DNA from 2 places in the Bacillus sp. K7 genome. Region 1 is predicted to be linked to the other one. Evidence: riboswitches for the same ligand, from Rfam matches in the RefSeq annotation. Region 1 holds a riboswitch; the other holds the start of a gene.
The links. Region 1 has a riboswitch for thiamine pyrophosphate ahead of thiC (phosphomethylpyrimidine synthase ThiC). Riboswitches for the same ligand answer to the same signal wherever they lie in the genome.

Region 2: linked by a shared signal. The riboswitch ahead of M1D98_RS02765 (nucleoside 2-deoxyribosyltransferase) and the one ahead of thiC (phosphomethylpyrimidine synthase ThiC) in region 1 are both predicted to bind thiamine pyrophosphate.

Annotation. Positions count from the first base shown of each region.
Region 1 covers NZ_CP096406.1:944,667-949,396, forward strand. Annotated here, with positions in the region: gene M1D98_RS04715 (hypothetical protein) at 70-273, shown strand; gene M1D98_RS04720 (Type 1 glutamine amidotransferase-like domain-containing protein) at 548-1,240, shown strand; TPP riboswitch at 1,310-1,417, shown strand; gene thiC (phosphomethylpyrimidine synthase ThiC) at 1,549-3,321, shown strand; gene katA (catalase KatA) at 3,495-4,730, opposite strand, start outside.
Region 2 covers NZ_CP096406.1:532,256-536,985, reverse strand. Annotated here, with positions in the region: gene thiD (bifunctional hydroxymethylpyrimidine kinase/phosphomethylpyrimidine kinase) at 1-400, opposite strand, end outside; gene M1D98_RS02775 (class I SAM-dependent methyltransferase) at 402-1,172, opposite strand; gene M1D98_RS02770 (thymidylate synthase) at 1,172-2,179, opposite strand; gene M1D98_RS02765 (nucleoside 2-deoxyribosyltransferase) at 2,179-2,640, opposite strand; TPP riboswitch at 2,717-2,820, opposite strand; partial or broken gene M1D98_RS02760 (lipoprotein) at 3,073-3,168, opposite strand; gene M1D98_RS02755 (hypothetical protein) at 3,481-4,104, opposite strand; gene M1D98_RS02750 (hypothetical protein) at 4,162-4,335, shown strand; partial or broken gene M1D98_RS02745 (endopeptidase) at 4,554-4,709, opposite strand; partial or broken gene M1D98_RS02740 (hypothetical protein) at 4,709-4,730, opposite strand, start outside.

The sequences.
Region 1 (4,730 bases):
CATACTTTTTTCCTATTATTTGTCCTGCCTAGGGACAGACTAAGAATAATATTGAAAGCAAAGGAGCGGATTGGAATGAACAAAGAAAGTATGGTTGCTGATGAATTACACAGAATGTTTTTGGCCGGTGAGCTGCAAATCACGGTAGAAGAGGATATAAACCATATTTCCGAAAGGCTGAGAAACGGCGATCTCAGTTTAGATCGATTAAGCGGTGAAGATGTGTTTATCAAAGAAACGGTAAACGAGGCTTTACGAAGAGTGGAGCAATAAAAGGGAGAGGCGGGATCTGAAAGATGAGGTCCCGTCTTTTTTGTGATACAGATATATTTTTATCTAGAACTGTAACGAATTGATCGTGCAGCGCTGTTCTGAGGCTAGGGATTGCGTTTTCTAAATGTGACTGAAATTAAAAATTGGGCTGAGACCTCGTTCAAAGGCTTATCTCCCCGTTCTTCAGAAGATTTATTTTCTAGGTCGTCCTGTTAAGAAAATATGTAGCCTTGTCATGCTATAATGAATAACAAGTTTTGTCGGGGGTGGGATGATGAAACAGATTATTGCGATGGGCGGCGGGGGTTTTTCGATGGAACCGGACAATTTGTCTCTCGATCAATATATCATCAATCAAACGAAACGGAAGTCACCTCGCATTTGTTTTTTGCCGACGGCGAGCGGTGATTCACAAAACTATGTCCAGCGGTTTTATCATGCATTTCAAACAATGGACTGTGTACCGTCTCATCTATCCTTATTTAAGCCGCCATCAACAGATATACTTTCTTTTGTTATGGAACAGGACGTGATCTATGTTGGCGGGGGAAATACGCGGAATATGCTTGTGCTATGGAAGGAGTGGGGGCTGGATCTTATTCTCAGAGAGGCGTGGAAGAGCGGTGTGGTTTTAGCTGGATTAAGTGCCGGTGCGATGTGCTGGTTTGAAGAAGGGGTGACGGATTCAGCCGGGCCGCTGACAAGTATGAAAAGTTTAGGCTTTTTGCATGGAAGCTTTTGTCCTCATTATGACAGTGAGAAGGAGCGGCGGCCGATATTCCATCAGCTGATATGTAATGGTTTCTTGGGTGATGGTTATGCGGCGGATGATGGAGCGGCTCTCCATTTTATAAATGATCAGCTGTTTCAGACAGTGAGCTCAAGGCCGGGTGCAAAGGCATATCGGGTGACGGTGGTTGAACATGAAATCTTTGAAACCCCGCTGCCGGTAAAATATCTGGGGTGAATTAGCTGAATATGATCTATATTTCTCTTTTTTTTCGGGTTGGTTTTATGTTAAGATGAGTGCGAAATTAATAGTTACTGGGGGTGCCCGTTTTCGGGCTGAGAGAGAAGGTAAGCTTCTTAACCCTTTGGACCTGATCTGGTTCGTACCAGCGTGGGGAAGTAGAGAAATTGTTTTTATTATTGCCGTCCTGGGCGATAATATGTTTCTTTCTGACTGTAACCGGGTTCATTCTTTGAATCCGGTTTTTTGTGCTGGTAATGAGCTTGATTTTGTCCTTTCAAACGAAGAGAGGGGAAGGATCAGTGATGCAAAACGATTCAGTGCAGCAAGCCAACATTTCGATTATGTCGAGTTTTTCAGGGAGCAAGAAAGTATACGTGGAGGGTTCCTCTACGGACATCCAAGTGCCAATGAGGGAAATTGCCTTAAGTCCGACGACAGGAGCGTTCGGCGAAGAAGAAAACGCGCCTGTTCGTGTCTATGATACAAGCGGACCGTATACGGACCCTGAGGTGGCCATTCATATTCAAGAAGGATTAAGGCCGCTTCGCCAAAAATGGATCACGGAGCGCGGCGATGTTGAAGAATATGAAGGACGGGATGTCAAACCAGAAGATAACGGTTATAAAAAAGCAAATCCAAACGTAAGTTATCCGGGACTAAAGCGGAAACCGCTGCGGGCGAAAGCGGGCCAAAACGTCACGCAAATGCACTATGCCAAAAAAGGAATCATTACACCTGAGATGGAGTTTATCGCAATCCGCGAGCATGTGTCTCCCGAATTTGTCAGAGATGAGGTAGCAAGCGGCCGGGCGATCATTCCTTCAAATATTAATCATCCCGAGAGTGAACCGATGATTATCGGCCGGAATTTTCATGTGAAGATTAATGCGAATATTGGGAATTCGGCGGTTACGTCATCCATTGAAGAAGAAGTGGAAAAAATGACGTGGGCTATCCGCTGGGGAGCGGATACGATGATGGATCTATCTACCGGAAAAGATATTCATACGACGCGTGAATGGATTATCCGCAATTGCCCTGTGCCTGTAGGGACGGTTCCAATTTATCAGGCGCTTGAAAAAGTAAACGGCGTAGCGGAGGATCTAACGTGGGAGATTTATCGTGACACGCTGATCGAGCAGGCTGAACAGGGAGTGGATTATTTTACGATCCACGCGGGTGTTTTGCTGCGGTATGTGCCGTTAACAGCCAAACGGACGACGGGAATCGTATCACGCGGGGGAGCGATTATGGCACAATGGTGTCTGGCTCATCATCAGGAAAGCTTTCTCTATACCCATTTTGAAGAGATCTGTGAGATTATGAAAACGTATGACATTGCTTTTTCTCTGGGAGACGGGCTTCGACCCGGATCAATCGCTGACGCCAATGATGAAGCGCAGTTTGCTGAATTAGAGACACTTGGGGAGCTGACGCAAATTGCCTGGAAGCATGATGTTCAGGTGATGATTGAGGGACCTGGGCATGTGCCGATGCATAAAATCAAAGAGAACGTCGATAAACAAATGGACATCTGCAAAGAAGCGCCTTTTTACACCTTGGGGCCGCTGACAACAGATATAGCGCCGGGCTATGACCATATTACTTCAGCGATCGGAGCGGCAATGATCGGCTGGTATGGGACAGCAATGCTTTGTTATGTAACGCCGAAGGAGCATTTGGGGCTGCCAAACCGTGATGATGTTCGTGAAGGAGTCATTACATATAAAATTGCTGCGCACGCCGCAGACCTTGCAAAAGGGCATCCCGGAGCGCAAATACGTGATGACGCTTTATCGAAAGCTCGCTTTGAATTTCGCTGGCGAGATCAGTTTCATCTATCTCTTGATCCGGAAAGAGCGCTTGAATACCATGATGAGACCTTGCCGGCAGAAGGAGCGAAAACAGCTCATTTCTGTTCAATGTGCGGACCGAAGTTTTGCAGCATGAGAATTTCTCAGGATATCCGTGACTATGCGAAGGACAAAGAGCTGAGCGAATGGGATGCTATTGAAGAGGGGATGAAAGAAAAAGCCGAAGAATTTGTAAATCAAGGCAGCCAGCTTTACAAATAAAAGATTGACTGCGAACGTATTCTCTTTGGGCACCGAAGGCTCTTATCTTTTAGATAAGGGCTTTTTTGTTTGAAAGCAAACGATAGAGTGTGATGCTCATATGGAGGACATACGAAGTGCGCAAATAAAAAACCCGCTATGTACAGCGGGTTTTTGCAATTCTATTAATAATTTTATTTGATTTTTAATCCAAGACCTTCAGCTACGCGTGTTCCGTATTCAGGATCCGCTTTGTAGAAATGCTCGATTTGGCGAAGTTTGATTTCTTCAATTTCTACCGGCTTCATGGCGTTAACGATATTTTCAACAAGGCGGGCACGCTCATCCTCGCTCATTAAACGGTAGAGGTCACCGGCTTGTGTGTAGTGATCGTTGTGATCATAGCTTACGCTGTCAGCGATTCCTTCTACCGGATATGCTGCTTGTTTATCCTCCGGTGACTCTTTCGGACCGCCGAAGCTGTTTGGCTCGTAATATACAGATCCGCCGCCGTTATTGTCAAAGCGCATTTGTCCGTCACGCTGATAATTGTTCACTTCGTTGCGTGCGCGGTTAATTGGCAGTGCTTGATGGTTTGCACCGACACGGTAGCGGTGTGCATCATGATAAGCAAACAGCCGGCCTTGAAGCATTTTATCAGGAGAAACATCAATGCCAGGCACGAGTGTTCCGGGCGAGAATGTCGCTTGTTCTACTTCTGCAAAGTAGTTTTCAGGATTTCTGTCGAGAACCATACGTCCGACCTCGATTAATGGATAGTCTTTTTGAGACCAAACTTTTGTAACATCAAACGGGTCAAAGCGATACGTATTGGCATCTTCTAAAGGCATGATTTGCACATATAGTTTCCATGCAGGGAAATCTCCGTTTTCGATCGCATTGAAAAGATCTTCTGTATGGTAATCAGGGTTTTCACCGGCAATTTTTGCCGCAGTATTGACGTCAAGGTTTTTCACGCCTTGTTCTGTTTTAAAGTGATATTTAATCCACACGCCTTCGCCTTCGGCATTTGTCCATTTGAATGTATGGCTTCCGAAGCCATGCATGTGGCGAAGTGTCGCAGGAATCCCGCGGTCAGACATCAGGATTGTCACTTGATGCAGTGATTCTGGTGAAAGTGACCAGAAATCCCAAACCGCTGTAGGGTTTTTTAAGTGTGTTTTTGGATCTCTTTTTTGTGTATGGATGAAATCAGGGAACTTAATCGCATCGCGGATGAAGAATACAGGTGTATTGTTCCCGACGATGTCGTAGTTTCCTTCTTCAGTATAAAATTTAACCGCAAATCCGCGCGGGTCGCGAACTGTATCAGCCGAGCCAAGTTCACCGGCAACGGTTGAGAAACGAATGAAGAGCGGTGTGCGTTTGCCGACCTCAGAAAGGAAAGCGGCTTTCGTGTATTTTGTGAC
Region 2 (4,730 bases), 410 kb from region 1:
TTTGAGGTATTAATAATTTTTTCAAATGATTAACGGCATCCTTATGAAGCAGATGATGACCGCTTTTAGCAACCATAACTGGGTCCATCACATACGATTGGATTTTAGCCGCTTTTAATTTTTCAGCTATCAGTTCTATAATATCCACGCTTGCAAGCATACCAGTTTTTACAGCATCCGGTTTTATATCTCCGATGACACAGTCTATTTGCTGAGATATATTATTCAGAGATACCTCCTCAAAACTCTTCACACCAAGTGTGTTTTGAGCAACAACTGATGTAATAACAGCCATTCCAAATACTTGCTGCTCCTGGAAGGTTTTTAAGTCTGCATGAATTCCCGCTCCCCCGGTTGGATCTGTTCCAGCAATCGAAAGTGCTTTATAGATATCCGTCAACTCATACTCCTCCTAAGGTAGGTTTCACTGCTTCAAAAATGATAAAAGGTGGGTATTCCTTTTCACTTTTCCAATTATTAAATTTAAATTTTTGTTCGATGGCCTTTAACTGCTCTCCGTCAATATCGCTTAACGTTGGTTCCAGTAATGTTACACTTTCAAAGCCTACATTAGATAAAAGTTTATAGTACATTGACTTCGGCCAATGAAAGTCATTTAAAATTAAATCTTCTTGTTCAGGAACATGAAGCCACTCATTTCTTTCTTCTCCATAAGAATACTCTTTCCCCGGTATTCCGTTGCGAAAGGTTGAAAATTCTATTCCAGTTGAATCAGGATTTGTATCCAGTATAACAAAAGAAGCACCTGGTTTTAACACACGAAAAATTTCACCCATAATTCTTTTGATACGTTGATCACTATCTGTATTAATAAAGACGTAACAGGCCATAGCAGCATCAACTGAATGATCTGGTAAGAAGGAAAGGTTATCATGTTCAATTAAATGATAGTCGACATGTGAATGTTTTCTTTTTTTCTTTGCTATATCCAACATCTTACTTGATTCATCTACTGCGATTACATTGCAATCTATTCTGTCAGCTAACCTATATGCTACCTTACCGGGTCCACAGCCAAAATCGAGCACCTTTTTAATATCCGCTTTATCAAATTTACGAAAAACATACTCAAAACCTAATGTTTGTTCTAAAACGTCGTTATAAGCATCGAATTTACCAGCAACACTGTCTTCTTTCCAAGAAGTTTTCATTAAATTTCCTCCTTTTGTTTAGTTGAAAAGTAATTAAACCACTTATTTTTAACAAAAAACTGATAAGTAGGAAGTAAGCTTTGAAATAATGAATGATCCATATCTCGCTTATAAGCAATATGCTGATATATACTAAAAAGTAAGAGAATTTGTTCCCAATATTCAGGTAAATCTAAAGTTTCAATATCTTGCCTTGACATTGAAATTTGATCTTTTCTAAGCAAAGACTCATATTTTAAAACTGTTTCAATAAAAGGCCAATTATTCCCGGTAGGCATTTTAGGAAATTCAAAAGCCGAGGTATCATTATGAGTTTTAGCTTCCTCAAGTACTGTTTTTGCCCATTCGTTGTCGGACTCATAGATATGAATGGAACCAACATTATGGAAATATTCTCCGACTTCTAAATGAAGTTCTCTAGCCATTAATTCTTGCATAAATGTAAAAGAGAAAAGATCACTAATCATTCCTCGAAATGCATCATTTGCACGCATTATGGAAGACATGTATAACTTGTTTTCTCTTATGAAAAATTGCAAACCTATTGTACAAGAAACATCAATATTGCCAGAAACGAAGAGTTCCGAGGCATCGAATATTTGAATAAATGCCCTTTTTGAATCAATGTCTTCCTGTGTCAAAAGATTTTTTATTCTATTCCATTGATTTAGTTTTGCGTTTCCAAATTCAAATATTTTAGGTCCATACGCAGTACCTGTTAATGTTTTTTTATTCATTGAATATAAAGGCATTTTTTTATTGTAATAACTAATAAAATCTAAGTTGTTACTCCCCGATAAATACCATAAAACTTCAGCAAAATTAAACACGATATTTGTTTTTCTAGAGGGTAAGTAAGTGACACGTTCTATTGGATTTTCAAGGGTCAGATGATAGTTCAATTTTTCTTTGCTATTTTGTCCACGCGGTGAATTTAAAAATTCAGGGTAATAATAGATGTCATATAGGGTTTCCATATATGCTTCATGAAAAGTTTTCTTTCTCATTAAGATTCCACCTTGTATTCCATAAGGATACTTTTAATCTTCTCCAATAAATCATCAGTACCTTTAAAATTAATGTATTCAACATCAGCTACTACGCTTAACCCTTGAATTAAGAATGCGTAATCCCTCTCATTTTCTAGTAATAACACTATCTTTTTTTTCAAGGCAGAAGCCCATCCTATTTCTATATGCGTTCCAGGAGAAGCCGGTGAGCCAGGAAAAGCTACAAAAAGATCGCAAGAGCGTATTTCATCAAAATCAATTTTAGTGCATTGTTGGGGTGTCATGAAATCTTTCCCCCATCCTTCTCGCTTGTGAGCATTATGAACTAACCATCCTTCATTTTCAAAAAAAGAAATTAATGACTCTAACTTCTCCCTTTCATGTAAACTCATCAATCCAGTATTCACATCTACTAAACTTTTAAAAGGTCCTGCTAAAAAAACTTTTTTAGTTGTCACTTTAATATCCCCTTTCAAAATAAATAAAGCCACTTTCATATGGAAAGTGGCTTAAATATAGATAAGATAAAAAATCTCTCTATTTTTTTCACTTCCCTACGTTGGTGTTAACCAAATCAGGTTCAAAGGGTCAGGACTTGTGTCTCTTCTCAGCTTCTAAAAGCTCCCCCAGTGTATAAAATATAAATATTTACTTTCATCCTAAACTATTCCATATCTTTAGTCAAACAATGATTGATAAGCCTTGAACCCTGCGTATCAACCGACAAAAGTTTTTCGAAAAGTTACTACGCCTTGCATTTGATGGCAATTCATGGAGCTTAAAAAAAAAGCACAAAAATACCTTATTTTCTAGTGTGTTTAAAAAATGTCCTGAACATCGCAAATTGTAAAAGGAATCCAACAATAAAAAAAGAGAAGTAAACACACGTTTTACTCCTTTAACTTTGTCTCTTCACCTTTTGCTTCTTCATAGTCTGGTGTTTTCTTTGATAAGCCCAGTCGATCATTTTCGCCATTAATTGGCATACCACCCACCTATTGGCACTCAGCGCCGACTTTCTCATATTTAGGTGTACGATGTCAGTTCACGAAAAGATTCTTCGGAAGGTAAAACCCAAATTGAAACCTTAATAAATGCTCTGTATCGTTTATATCAAGAATTGCACCGTGAGCGATTGGTGAGTGGGCTTCAACAACAATATCTTGACTGTGTCTGTAATCCATTACGAAGGAGAAAACATATTATATATGTCTAATATGCTTTCTCCTTTATTTTAAGGGTTTTTATAATTTAGGTTTTAATAATTTAAACCTGTTTGTATCCCGTTTTTAAAACAATTAGCAACAATTATCAACAACGTCACCTAAACTAAAGAATTCTAGTACGGCTTTTTGAGTTTCATCTGGTAGTGCCTTAGTAGATACTTTTACGGCTTTTTTTATAGCATTTGTTCTAGAAAGTCCTAGGTTTCTTTGATGTTTATAAGCTGTAATAATTGTTTTTGTCATTGAATTTAGTCCGCCCATTAATTTTGCTGCTTTTTTAACTTTTAAGATCTTTGCCCATGGGATAGCATTTACTGCTATAGCTTTAGCAGCACTAGAAATGCAACTCCATGTACTCAATACTATAAATGGTCCTATACTTTCTTGGACGGTTTTAACAGCAGTCAGGTTTTCTCCATCAGCAACAAATTCATAACCTACAAATTCGTTCCCTTTATGTACGTTTAACCATTCAATACCGGAGTTTATTCCTTGTTCAGCAACATCCTCTGGCATTTGATCAATTAATTCTAATAGAGGTTCGAGAGTTCTTTTCATGATTTGAGCTTCTACATTAACTTGCTCAGAAGAAACATCATCAGAACTTTCTTTTGCGCTAGCTATTGGTATTGTTATAGTGGTAAAAATTAGAGAGAAACAGATTACAATGACCAATTGTTTAATGCTTTTCTTCACGATAAAACTTCTTTACAATATTTTTATAGAATTTTTTTTTGCAATAGGAGTGTGTTTGTGAAAAAAAGTTTATATTTTTTGATACTATTGATTGTTGCAGGTTCGTTTATTGTTAATATTTTTGTAGATAATGAATCTATTTCAACAATAGTTAATATTATTGGACTAATTGCAATTATTATTATGGGCATTGTTTTAAGAATTACTTTTGGTAACTCTTCTGAAAAGTAATCCTTTTTAAGATCTAAAGAAAGAAGCATCCTAAATTTTACAAAGATGAATTACAAAAAGATACATTGTATCTAAACAAAAAAAGAGGAGTAAAACACATGGTTTACTCCTCAGGCTGTCGAGAAAAATCTCGACAGCTTTTTTGTGCAATATATAGATGTTTCATTCGGAGTTGAAAATTAAAAAATGAGGGATTCTTTGACACCAGGTCTTTAAAGCCCACCACTTTTCTGCATGGTGAGCGCCACAATAATATTCACTTGGTCAAAAACGCCTTCCTGACGGCCGTACTTTTCAAATACAGCCCTAAACCCTTCGACTTCCGGTGCAATGCAAACCGTTTCAAATTCGCCACCCCTGCCGCCTATAAAATTGATTTACTCTTATTCGCAGGT